3 regions of the Sphingomonas sp. STIS6.2 genome follow, and region 1 is predicted to be linked to each of the others. Evidence: predicted binding sites of a transcription regulator. Region 1 holds the regulator's gene; each other region holds the start of a gene.
The links. The regulator LexA, encoded in region 1, represses DNA repair genes until DNA is damaged. The targets are predictions, from matches to a motif close to GTTCCNCNCTTGTTCT.
Positions count from the first base shown of each region.

Region 2: the regulator LexA is predicted to act here: its motif matches at 2,007-2,022, upstream of sphst_RS11710 (MmcB family DNA repair protein).
Region 3: the regulator LexA is predicted to act here: its motif matches at 1,862-1,877, upstream of sphst_RS12880 (ribonucleoside-diphosphate reductase subunit alpha).

Region 1 is NZ_JPDP02000041.1:420,593-423,847, reverse strand. Features, by position in the region: gene sphst_RS08200 (molybdopterin molybdotransferase MoeA) at 1-1,041, shown strand, start outside; gene lexA (transcriptional repressor LexA) at 1,110-1,841, shown strand; gene sphst_RS08190 (ComEC/Rec2 family competence protein) at 2,346-3,255, opposite strand, start outside.
Region 2 is NZ_JPDP02000073.1:5,916-9,170, forward strand. Features, by position in the region: partial or broken gene sphst_RS11695 (YcgN family cysteine cluster protein) at 1-110, opposite strand, end outside; gene sphst_RS11700 (SCO family protein) at 107-706, opposite strand; gene sphst_RS11705 (ankyrin repeat domain-containing protein) at 781-1,437, shown strand; gene sphst_RS11710 (MmcB family DNA repair protein) at 1,498-1,995, opposite strand; gene sphst_RS11715 (cell wall hydrolase) at 2,113-2,736, opposite strand; gene sphst_RS11720 (DUF1491 family protein) at 2,926-3,252, opposite strand.
Region 3 is NZ_JPDP02000100.1:68,475-71,729, reverse strand. Features, by position in the region: gene sphst_RS12885 (EAL domain-containing protein) at 1-1,567, shown strand, start outside; gene sphst_RS12880 (ribonucleoside-diphosphate reductase subunit alpha) at 1,974-3,255, shown strand, end outside.

The DNA.
Region 1 (3,255 bases):
ACCGACCTTTCGGCGATGGACGGCTATGCGATCCGCTACGCCGATCTGCCCGGCCCCTGGACCGTCATCGGCGAGAGCGCGGCCGGCCGCCCCTTCGCCGGCACGCTCGCCCCGGGCGAGGCGACGCGCATCTTCACCGGCGCGGCGATGCCGCCCGGCGCTGATACCGTCCTTGTTCAGGAAGAGGCCGCGCGCGACGGCGACCGGCTGATGCTCGACGGCGAAGGCCCCGCCTTTGAAGGCCGCAACACACGCCGCAAGGGGCTCGACTTCGCGACCGGCACGCGGCTGATCGCGGCCGGCGATCGGCTGACGCCCGCGCGCATCGCGGTCGCTGCGACCGGCGGACACGGCACGCTGTCGGTCGGCCGCCGGCTGCGCGTCGCGGTCGCCGCGACGGGGGACGAGCTCGTTCCGCCCGGCTCGACCAGCGACCCCGTCCCGCTACCGGAATCAAACGGCATCATGCTCGCCGCGATGCTCGCCGACCTGCCCGTCGACATTATCGATCTCGGAATCCTCCCCGACCGGCTCGACACGCTGCGTGACGCCTTTGCCGGGGTCGACGCCGATCTGCTGGTAACCACGGGGGGCGCGTCGGTCGGCGATCACGACCTCGTCCGCCCCGCGATCGAGGCGGCCGGCGGGGCAATCGACTTCTGGCGGATCGCGCTGCGCCCGGGCAAGCCGATGATGGCGGGTACGCTTGGCCGGACGATGCTGCTCGGCCTGCCGGGCAATCCCGTCTCCGCCTTCGTCACCGCGATCCTGTTCGTCCGCCCCGTCGTCGCGCACATGCTCGGCGCGCGCGATCCCCTGCCGCAGACGACGCACGCGCTGCTCGGCGAGGATCTTCCGCCCAACCAGTCGCGGACCGACTATATGCGCGCCGAACTGCGCGACGGTCGCGCCTATGCCTCGACTATCCAGGACAGCTCAATGCTGCTGACGCTCGCCCGTTCGTCCTGCCTGATCATCCGCGATGGCGACGCGCCGGCGGCGAGGGCGGGCGACTCGGCGGAAATCCTCGTCATCGCTTGACGTCACCGCTTGACGAAGCTGCAGGTGTTCCATAGAAGTTCCTCGTCTGTTCCGGACGGAGAACCGTTATGCTCACGCGCAAGCAGCACGAGCTTGTCTGCTTCATCAATGACCGCCTCGCCGAGACGGGCGTGTCGCCCTCGTTCGAGGAGATGAAGGACGCGCTCGACCTGAAATCGAAATCGGGCGTGCACCGTCTGATCAGCGCGCTTGAGGAGCGCAACTTCATCCGACGCCTGCCCAACCGGGCGCGCGCGCTCGAAGTGCTGAGGATGCCCGAGCGTCCCGAGGCGGCAATTGCACAGACTGCGGCGAAGTCGGGGCCGAAGTCGGAGGCTAAGGCATCGGCCGGCACCGTATCTGCGCCGGACACGGCCAGCGCCACGCCCGCATCGCCCGACCGCATCGCGGCGAACGATGTCGTCGAAATCCCGCTGCATGGCCGGATCGCCGCCGGCGTGCCGATCGAAGCCTTTGAAGGCAGTTCGATGCTTGCCGTCCCGGCCGCTTTGCTCGGCACTGGCGAGCATTATGCGCTGGAGGTTTCGGGGGACTCGATGGTCGAAGCCGGCATCCTTGACGGCGATTATGCGCTGATCCGCCGTACCGAGATCGCACGCGACGGCGAAATCGTCGTCGCGCTGATCGAGGACAGCGAAGCGACGTTGAAATATTTCCGCCGCGAGGGCGCGATGGTCCGGCTCGACCCGGCCAACCGCGCCTATGACCCGCAGCGTTATGCGCCCGCTCAGGTCCGGGTTCAGGGCAAGCTGTCGGGTATCCTGCGCCGCTACGACTGACGAATGCTGGGGGCGCTGGCGATAATCACCGCCGCGCAACCGGCGGGTGTGGCGTTCGATGAACCGCGACCAATGACATCGCCACGAAAAGCGCGTCGCCGACAAGCGTCGAATATTGGCGGGCTTAGTAGCCGCTTGCTTTGCATAAGACCGGTATAATCCAGCTCCAACGTTGGCCACCGTCCCGCATCCCCGGACGGAGCTAACGGTGGAAGCAGGCCGCACTCGCATTAAACCAGCAGGCCCAGTCCCACCTCCTCCGTCATCCTGACGAAAGTCAGGATCCAGAGCCAGGCACGCCACCCTCCACGACTTTGGGCTTTAATCGAGGCCCAGATGACGATCGGCTAGGCAAACCTCTCAGCAAAATGCGGACCGACGAAAATGTCGATCCGACGCGCTGGCCAACGGGCCCAGGCACAAACGTCCGGGTTTCGGAATCGCGCGAGCGCCAGTCGGGGGCCCCTGCCGCGCAGGATCACAACCCGACACTCCGGTCGCGGCCTATCGCTCCGACCACCCCCGGCCCGGCAACCGAAACCGGACCGCGGCCACACCCCCGGCCACCCCGCGCTGATCGCCCCCCGCACCGGACCGTCGCGACGACCGCGCCAGCGTCGGCGGATCGCGCCACGGGTGCCGGTCCCCCGGATTGAGCACCGTCATCATCCGCCCCGTGGTCAGAGTCAGCGCGATCCCCCCGGTACGCGCGAGCACCGATCGATCGAGCTTCAGCCATCGCGGCGTACAACCGCGCGGCAGCCCGCGCTCGCTGATGACGATGTCCGCGCGCCGGCATGCGGCCACCATTTCGGCGATCGGCACCCGGTAAACGCTGCGCGTCGCCAGCACGCGCCACGCCCGGCCGTGAGCGACGACATCGGTCAGGCACAGGTCGCGGCTGCACCGCGCATCGGGCTGATCCGCGAGCAGCAGCGGCTCACCATCGACCCCGCCATTCTCCGCCAGCGTATCGCGGACATAATCCCCCGCCCGATCGCGGAGCAGCGCGAGCCCTGCGGCGGTCCGGACCGCGACGTGGCGGCCATCGCCCGTCACCAGGATATCGGGTGACGGCGTCGTCAGCGCCCAGATCGCGCCGACCGCCAAGGGCAGGATCCCGATCCGTCGCCACCGTGTCCGCCACAGCGCGATCCACACTCCGCCAACGACCATCAGCGCAAACGCCCCGTCGGGAACCGCCGGCAGCGCGCGGACCGCGCCCGGTGCGTGGGCCACCGCGCGCGCAAGGCACAGCAGCGCGTCGAGCGCATGCTGCACCAGCCACCAGGCGGGCGCGCCGAGCCCGATCGTGTCGAGCAGCAGCGCCAGCGCCTCGAACGGCATCACGACGAACGTGGTCAGCGGGATCGCGACGATATTGGCGACCGCGCCGTACAACCCGGCCTTATGG
Region 2 (3,255 bases), on a different contig from region 1:
TCGTCCTCGAGCTTGTGAATGCAGCATTTGCCGCAACCGTCGCACAGGGCTTCCCACTGGCCGCGGTCGAGCTTCTCGATCGGCGTGTCTTCCCAGAATCTGGCGCTCATCGGGCCCAGCGCTTGATGTCGTCGGCCAAGGCCTGTGGTCCCTTATCCTGTGGCAGCAGCGCGAGAGGCTTGCCGTCCGGATCCATCAGATAGGCCTGACGTGAGTGATTTACGAGGTAACCGCCACCGGGCGCGGCATCCCCCTTGGCCGAGAAGATCGCGAATTCCTTCTTCACCGTCTCGATCGCCGCGGGACTGCCAGTGAGTCCGACGATGCGCGGATGAAAGGCGGTGACGAACTGCTTGACGACCGCAGGGGTGTCACGCGTCGGATCGACGGTCACGAAGATCGGCACGATCCGCGCCGCGAGCGCCGGGTCGCTGGCCTCCAGCAGTTTCACCGCGCCGCCGATCGTCTGCATGTCGGTCGGACAGACGTCGGGACAGAAGGTGTAGCCGAAATACATGATCCGGTATTTGCCCGCGAACCGCCGGTCGCTGACCTGTTGGCCGTCCTGATCGACGAGCGTGAACGGCCCGCCGATCCGCGCGCCGGCAAGCGGCGGAGTCGCGGGCGCCGCGCTCGTATCGGGCGCAGAGGGGCTGCACGCCGCGAGCGCGAGGGCAGCGAGAAGGGCGGGGCGTCGATTGGTCATGATACAGCCAGCCTTGATCTGTTAGCCCGTGCGGCGCAAGCGTCGCACATCACCCGCGTCCCGAGGATCTATCGATGTCGTATATCCGCCAGTGCCCCACCCTGACGACGGGCGCCAAGACCATGGGCGCCCTGTTGATGGGGGCCGTGATCGCGCTTCCCGTCGCCACTGTGGTCGCCCCGCGTGCCGCGCATGCGCAGAACCAGTCGGAAGGCTATAAATTCCTGAACGCGGTGCGCGAGTCGAAGAACAACGAGGTCCTCGAAATGCTCGGGCGTCCGGGCAGCAGCATCGTCAATGCGCGCGACGTCTCGACCGGCGAGGGTGCGCTGCACATCGTCATCAAACGTGCCGACGAGACCTATCTGCGGTTCCTGCTGCAGAAAGGCGCCGACGCCAATCTGCGCGACGGCAAGGGCAACACGCCGCTACTGCTCGCGGTCACGCTTGGCCAGACAGACATGATCCCGATCCTGACCGCAGCCGGCGCCAATCCGAATCTTGCCAATTCGGCAGGGGAAACGCCGTTGATCCGCGCCGTTCAGCGCCGCGACATCGCCATGATCCGCGTGCTGCTCACCGAAAATGCCGATCCCGATCAGGCGGATATCATCGCCGGCATGTCGGCCCGCGATTATGCCAAGCAGGATGGTCGCAACGTCGTGGTGACGAAGCTGCTGGCCGATGCGCCGAAGAAGACCCGCAAGGCAGTCGCGGGGCCGAAATTCTGACGATCACATCGCCGGGCGGCTGATCCTGCCACGTATCGGTAGGATCAGCCGCCAGCCGGATCAGAAGGCGAGACCGGCGGCGTCGGGATCGACCTGTGCAATCAGGCGGCGTGCGGCGCGTCTTGCAAAGGCCAAAGTGCACCGTTTGCGGACATGTGCGGGCAGGGGGGTCGTATGCGCCTCACGGACGATCGCGGCGTCATAGCGATCGGCGACGATGATCCCGGTACGTTCGGGCAGAAACGCCGCCCCCTGCAGCGGCCGCATGTCGAACCCGGCCGGCACCGCCCAGAAATAGCGATCGCAATGCCCGAGATATTCGGGCCATTTGCCATCCCCGACCAGATCCGCGCGCGACACCTTGATCTCGACGACGACGATCTGCCCGCGGGCATCGATCGCCATCAGATCGGCGCGACGCCCCCCGTCGAGGGGAACTTCCGCCATCGCGGTCAGGTCGTGGCGCAACAACATCCGGATCACGCCGCGTGCCACGTCGGCGGCACATAAGGGCGATCCGGGTTCGTCGATGCAGGAGTCCGGGGGGCTGTCGAGCATGCGCCAGAAATAGAACAATCCGCGAACGACGCAAGCGCGTTCACGGATTGTTTATAGCGTTGGCGATGCAGGTAGGATTCTGATCACGATCCGAACCCTGTCCGGATCGACTGTCGATCAGCGATAGAAGACGTGGTTGCCGATCGAAGCGACCTTGATCACGCGGCCCGCGGGGCGGCGATCGGCGGTATTGAAATACAGTGCCTTCTCGGCCGGGCTGTTCCACGCATCAGCCAGTGCGACCTTCGCGACGGCGATGGCGGTGCGGTACGACGTGCCCTTGTTGATCGCGGGGATCTGGCCGCCGCGAACAAAGCTGAACTGGCCGCGCTGCTTAACGACGTCGCAGACGTCGGCGGGAAAACGACCCGACTTGGCGCGGTTGATGATGACTTCGGCAACGGCGAGCTGACCGGTGAGCGGCTCGCCCTTGGATTCAAAATAGATGGCGCCGGCAAGGCACTGGAGCGCTTCGTCGGCGGCGGCGCTATCCTGCGCGGCAACGGCCTGGGCGAGCGTTTCGAATTCTTCGTCTTCGATCTCGGCCGACGTCTGGACGGCGGTCTGTGCAGCGGGCTCGACGGCGGTGACGGGCGTCACGGCGGGAACGGTCTGCGGAACATTCTGAGAGGAGAGGGCGTTTAGATTTGCGAGTGCGGTGAGGCTGGCGGTCGAGCGATCGACGCCGGTCGCTTGGCTGGGCGCGCTGTTGCCGAACAGGCCGGCGAGAGAGAAGGTCATGACCGCAATCGTTGCGGCCCGCTGCAAAATCGTCATTCAAACTTATTCAGATGCGGTTGGACCACGGAACCAATCGTACGAGCCGATCGTCCAGGCATCCCCCCGACTGCGTAACTGATCCGGATCGCACCCGTCCCAGCACAACGCCAATCAATGTTGAATATCCCCTCTATCGGGGGGACTTTGGAGTCAATCGGCCAGGATCGTTTCAGCGGCGAACCGTTCCGCCGCTGCGACATCCACCTCGATCACCCAGAGATCTGGATCGCTCGACCGCCGTCGACGCCAATAGCCGTCGAGGTCTTCGGGCGGAGTCGAGTCGATCAGTGCCGTTCGCCCATCGGCGCCGATCCCGCGCTCAAGCAGGCGGGGCAGGGCACCGCGGTCGATGGCGATCACGAGGATCGCGCCGCCCTGCGCGTCCCCTTTGGCGAGCACCGCGCCGAAACCGCCGGCGTCGTTGACCCGTCGGAGCAGCGCACTGACGAGGACGCCGCTGGGGAGACGGCCGCTCATCGC
Region 3 (3,255 bases), on a different contig from region 1:
CAACCGCCAGCGGATGCGGCTCTCGCTTGACAAGACGCTCGCGCAGCAGGCCGGGCCCTACCGCCCGACCGCGCTCTTCCTGATGGATCTCGACCGGTTCAAGGCGGTCAACGACACGCTCGGCCACCAGGCGGGCGACCTGCTGCTCAAGCAGGTCGCGCAGCGGCTCACGCGCGTGGTCGGTGACGCAGGGCTCGTCGGCCGGCTCGGCGGCGACGAGTTCCAGGTCGTGCTCCCCGGTGTCGACAACCGCGACACGCTCAGCACCCTGTCGCGCGAGCTCATCCTCGCGCTGTCGCAACCCTATTTCATCAGCGGCGCGTCGGTCTCGATCGGCTGTTCGATCGGCATCGCGATCACCCCGCAGCACGGCAAGGATTCGGAGACGCTGATCCGCAACGCCGATCTCGCGCTCTATGCGGCCAAGGCCGATGGCCGCGGCGTCCACCGCTTCTATTCGGACGACATGCTGGCGGGGGCGAAATCGCGCAAGCAGCTCGAGGACGATCTGCGCATCGCGGTGACCGAGGGCGCGTTCCACCTCTGCTACCAGCCCGTCGTCAGCACGAAATCGACGCGGATCGTCGGCTATGAGGCGCTGATCCGCTGGAACCACCCGACGCGCGGCCCCGTGTCGCCCGCCGACTTCATTCCGATCGCCGAGGAATGCGGGCTGATCGAGGCGATCGGCACCTGGGTCCTGCGCACCGCGTGCAACGCCGCCGCGCGCTGGCCCGCCGACGTCCGCGTCGCGGTCAACGTCTCGCCGATCCAGTTCGCCAATCCCGCACTGCCAGCCCTCGTCACCAGCGCGCTCGCCCAGTCCGGGCTGCCCGCCAACCGGCTCGAACTCGAGATTACCGAGGGCGTCTTCCTCGACGAGAGCGCGTCCTCGGACCAGATGTTCAAGGCGCTGAAAGGGATCGGCGTCCGGCTCGCGCTCGACGATTTCGGCACCGGCTATTCGTCGCTCGGCTACTTACGCACCGCGCCGTTCGACAAGATCAAGATCGACCAGTCGTTCGTGAAGGGCGCGGCCGAACCGGGCAATCGCAACGCCGCGATCATCAAGGCGATCGTCATGCTCGCCGACACGCTCGGCATGGAGACGACGGCGGAAGGCGTCGAGCTTCAGGACGAGATCGCGCTCGTCCGCGATCTCGGCTGCAGCCATATCCAGGGCTATGTCTATGGCCGCCCGGTCCTCAACGAAGTGGTGATGGAACAGCTTTCCACCGCCGCGGGGGTGGCGACCGCCGCCGGGTTCAAGACCAGCCGCGCGCCGCGCGTGCGGATGCTGCGCTCCGCACGGCTGCTGGTCGAGGATACGCTCGTCGATGTCCGCGTCCGCGACATCTCGACCAGCGGCGCGATGGTCGAGGGGCTGATGGTCCGCGGCGATCCGACCCGCGCCGGCGTCTCGATCGAGCTCGTCGATGGGCAGATGATCGGCGCGCAGATTCGCTGGCTGCGCGATGGCCGCGCCGGGCTCGCCTTCGACCATCCGGTCGATATCGAACGGCTCGGCCCCCCGCCGCTGGTCCGCGGGATGCGCCGCGCGGGCTGACCGCGGGCGCGCGCGGCTCGCTCGAAAATATTTCGAAAGGCGCGAAATCCGCTTGCGTATCGCGAACCCGGCGCAGATCCACGCGTCGCGCCGCCGCCGCCGCGTCGGGATACCCCATCGACCCCGGGCAGGGCCGCAACGGGCCAACTAGCGGCTTGCACCCGCTGCGGGATTGGCACAGTATCTGGGGGCTACTTACAGCGGCAGGCCCTATCTCTGGTAGAACATGGTGCGCCCCTCGGGCTGCCACCCTGGTTGTCGACAGGCGTGACCACGCGCTGCCGATCAGTTTTTGTTCTGCTTTTGATCTGCCCGATGATAGCATGGGATATGCTCCCGATTCGAACGATTACAGAATTTTAGGAGCGGTCTTTTGGATTTCAGAGACAGCAGCCGGGATAGCGACATGACGACCGACACCATCGAACAGACCCTCGACACGCCCGCAGCAGAGGCCCCCAAGGCGCCGCGTCAGGCGCAGGACAGCCATTCCGTGCGCGCGCAGATTTACCCGGTCGAGGTCGATCACAGCCGCGACGCGCTGCTGACCGAATTCGGCAAGGAGACGCTGAAGGACCGCTATCTGCTCCCGGGCGAGAGCTATCAGGATCTGTTCGTCCGCGTCGCGTCTGCGTACGCCGATGACGCCGGCCACGCGCAGCGCCTCTACGACGCGATCTCGAAGCTCTGGTTCATGCCCGCCACCCCCGTTCTCTCGAACGGCGGCACCGGTCGCGGCCTGCCGATCTCCTGCTATCTCAACTCGGTCCCCGACAGCCTCGGCGGCATCGTCGACACCTGGAACGAGAATGTCTGGCTCGCCTCGCGCGGCGGCGGCATCGGCACCTATTGGGGCAATGTCCGCGGCATCGGCGAGCCGGTCGGCCTCAACGGCAAGACCAGCGGCATCATCCCGTTCGTCCGCGTCATGGATTCGCTCACCCTCGCCATCTCGCAGGGCTCGCTGCGCCGTGGCTCGGCCGCCGTCTATCTCGACGTCTCGCATCCCGAGATCGAGGAATTCCTCGAGATCCGCAAACCCTCGGGCGATTTCAACCGCAAGGCGCTGAACCTCCACCACGGCGTGCTGATCACCGACGCCTTCATGGAGGCGGTGCGCAACGGCGAGGAATGGCACCTCCGCTCGCCGAAGGATCAGGCGATCCGCGCCACGGTCGACGCGCGCTCGCTGTTCCAGAAGCTCGTCGAGACGCGTCTCCAGACCGGCGAGCCCTACATCGTCTTTGCCGATCACGTGAACAAGGCGATGCCCAAGCATCACCGCGAGCTCGGCCTCAAGGTCTCGACCTCGAACCTGTGCTCGGAAATCACGCTGCCGACCGGCAAGGATCACCTCGGCAACGAGCGGACCGCGGTCTGCTGCCTGTCGTCGCTGAACCTCGAAACCTGGGATCAGTGGAAGGACGAGAAGGGCCTGATCGAGGACGTCATGCGCTTCCTCGACAACGTGCTGCAGGACTATATCGACCGCCATGAGCCCGGCATGGAACGCGCCGCCTATTCGGCGGGCCGCGAGCGTTCGGTCGGCCTTGGCGTCATGGGCTTCCACAGCTTCCTTCAGGCACGTGGCATCCCGTTCGAAGGCGCGATGGCCAAGTCGTGGAACCTGCGGATGTTCAAGCACATCAACGCGCAGGCCAATGAAGCCTCGATGCAGCTCGCGATCG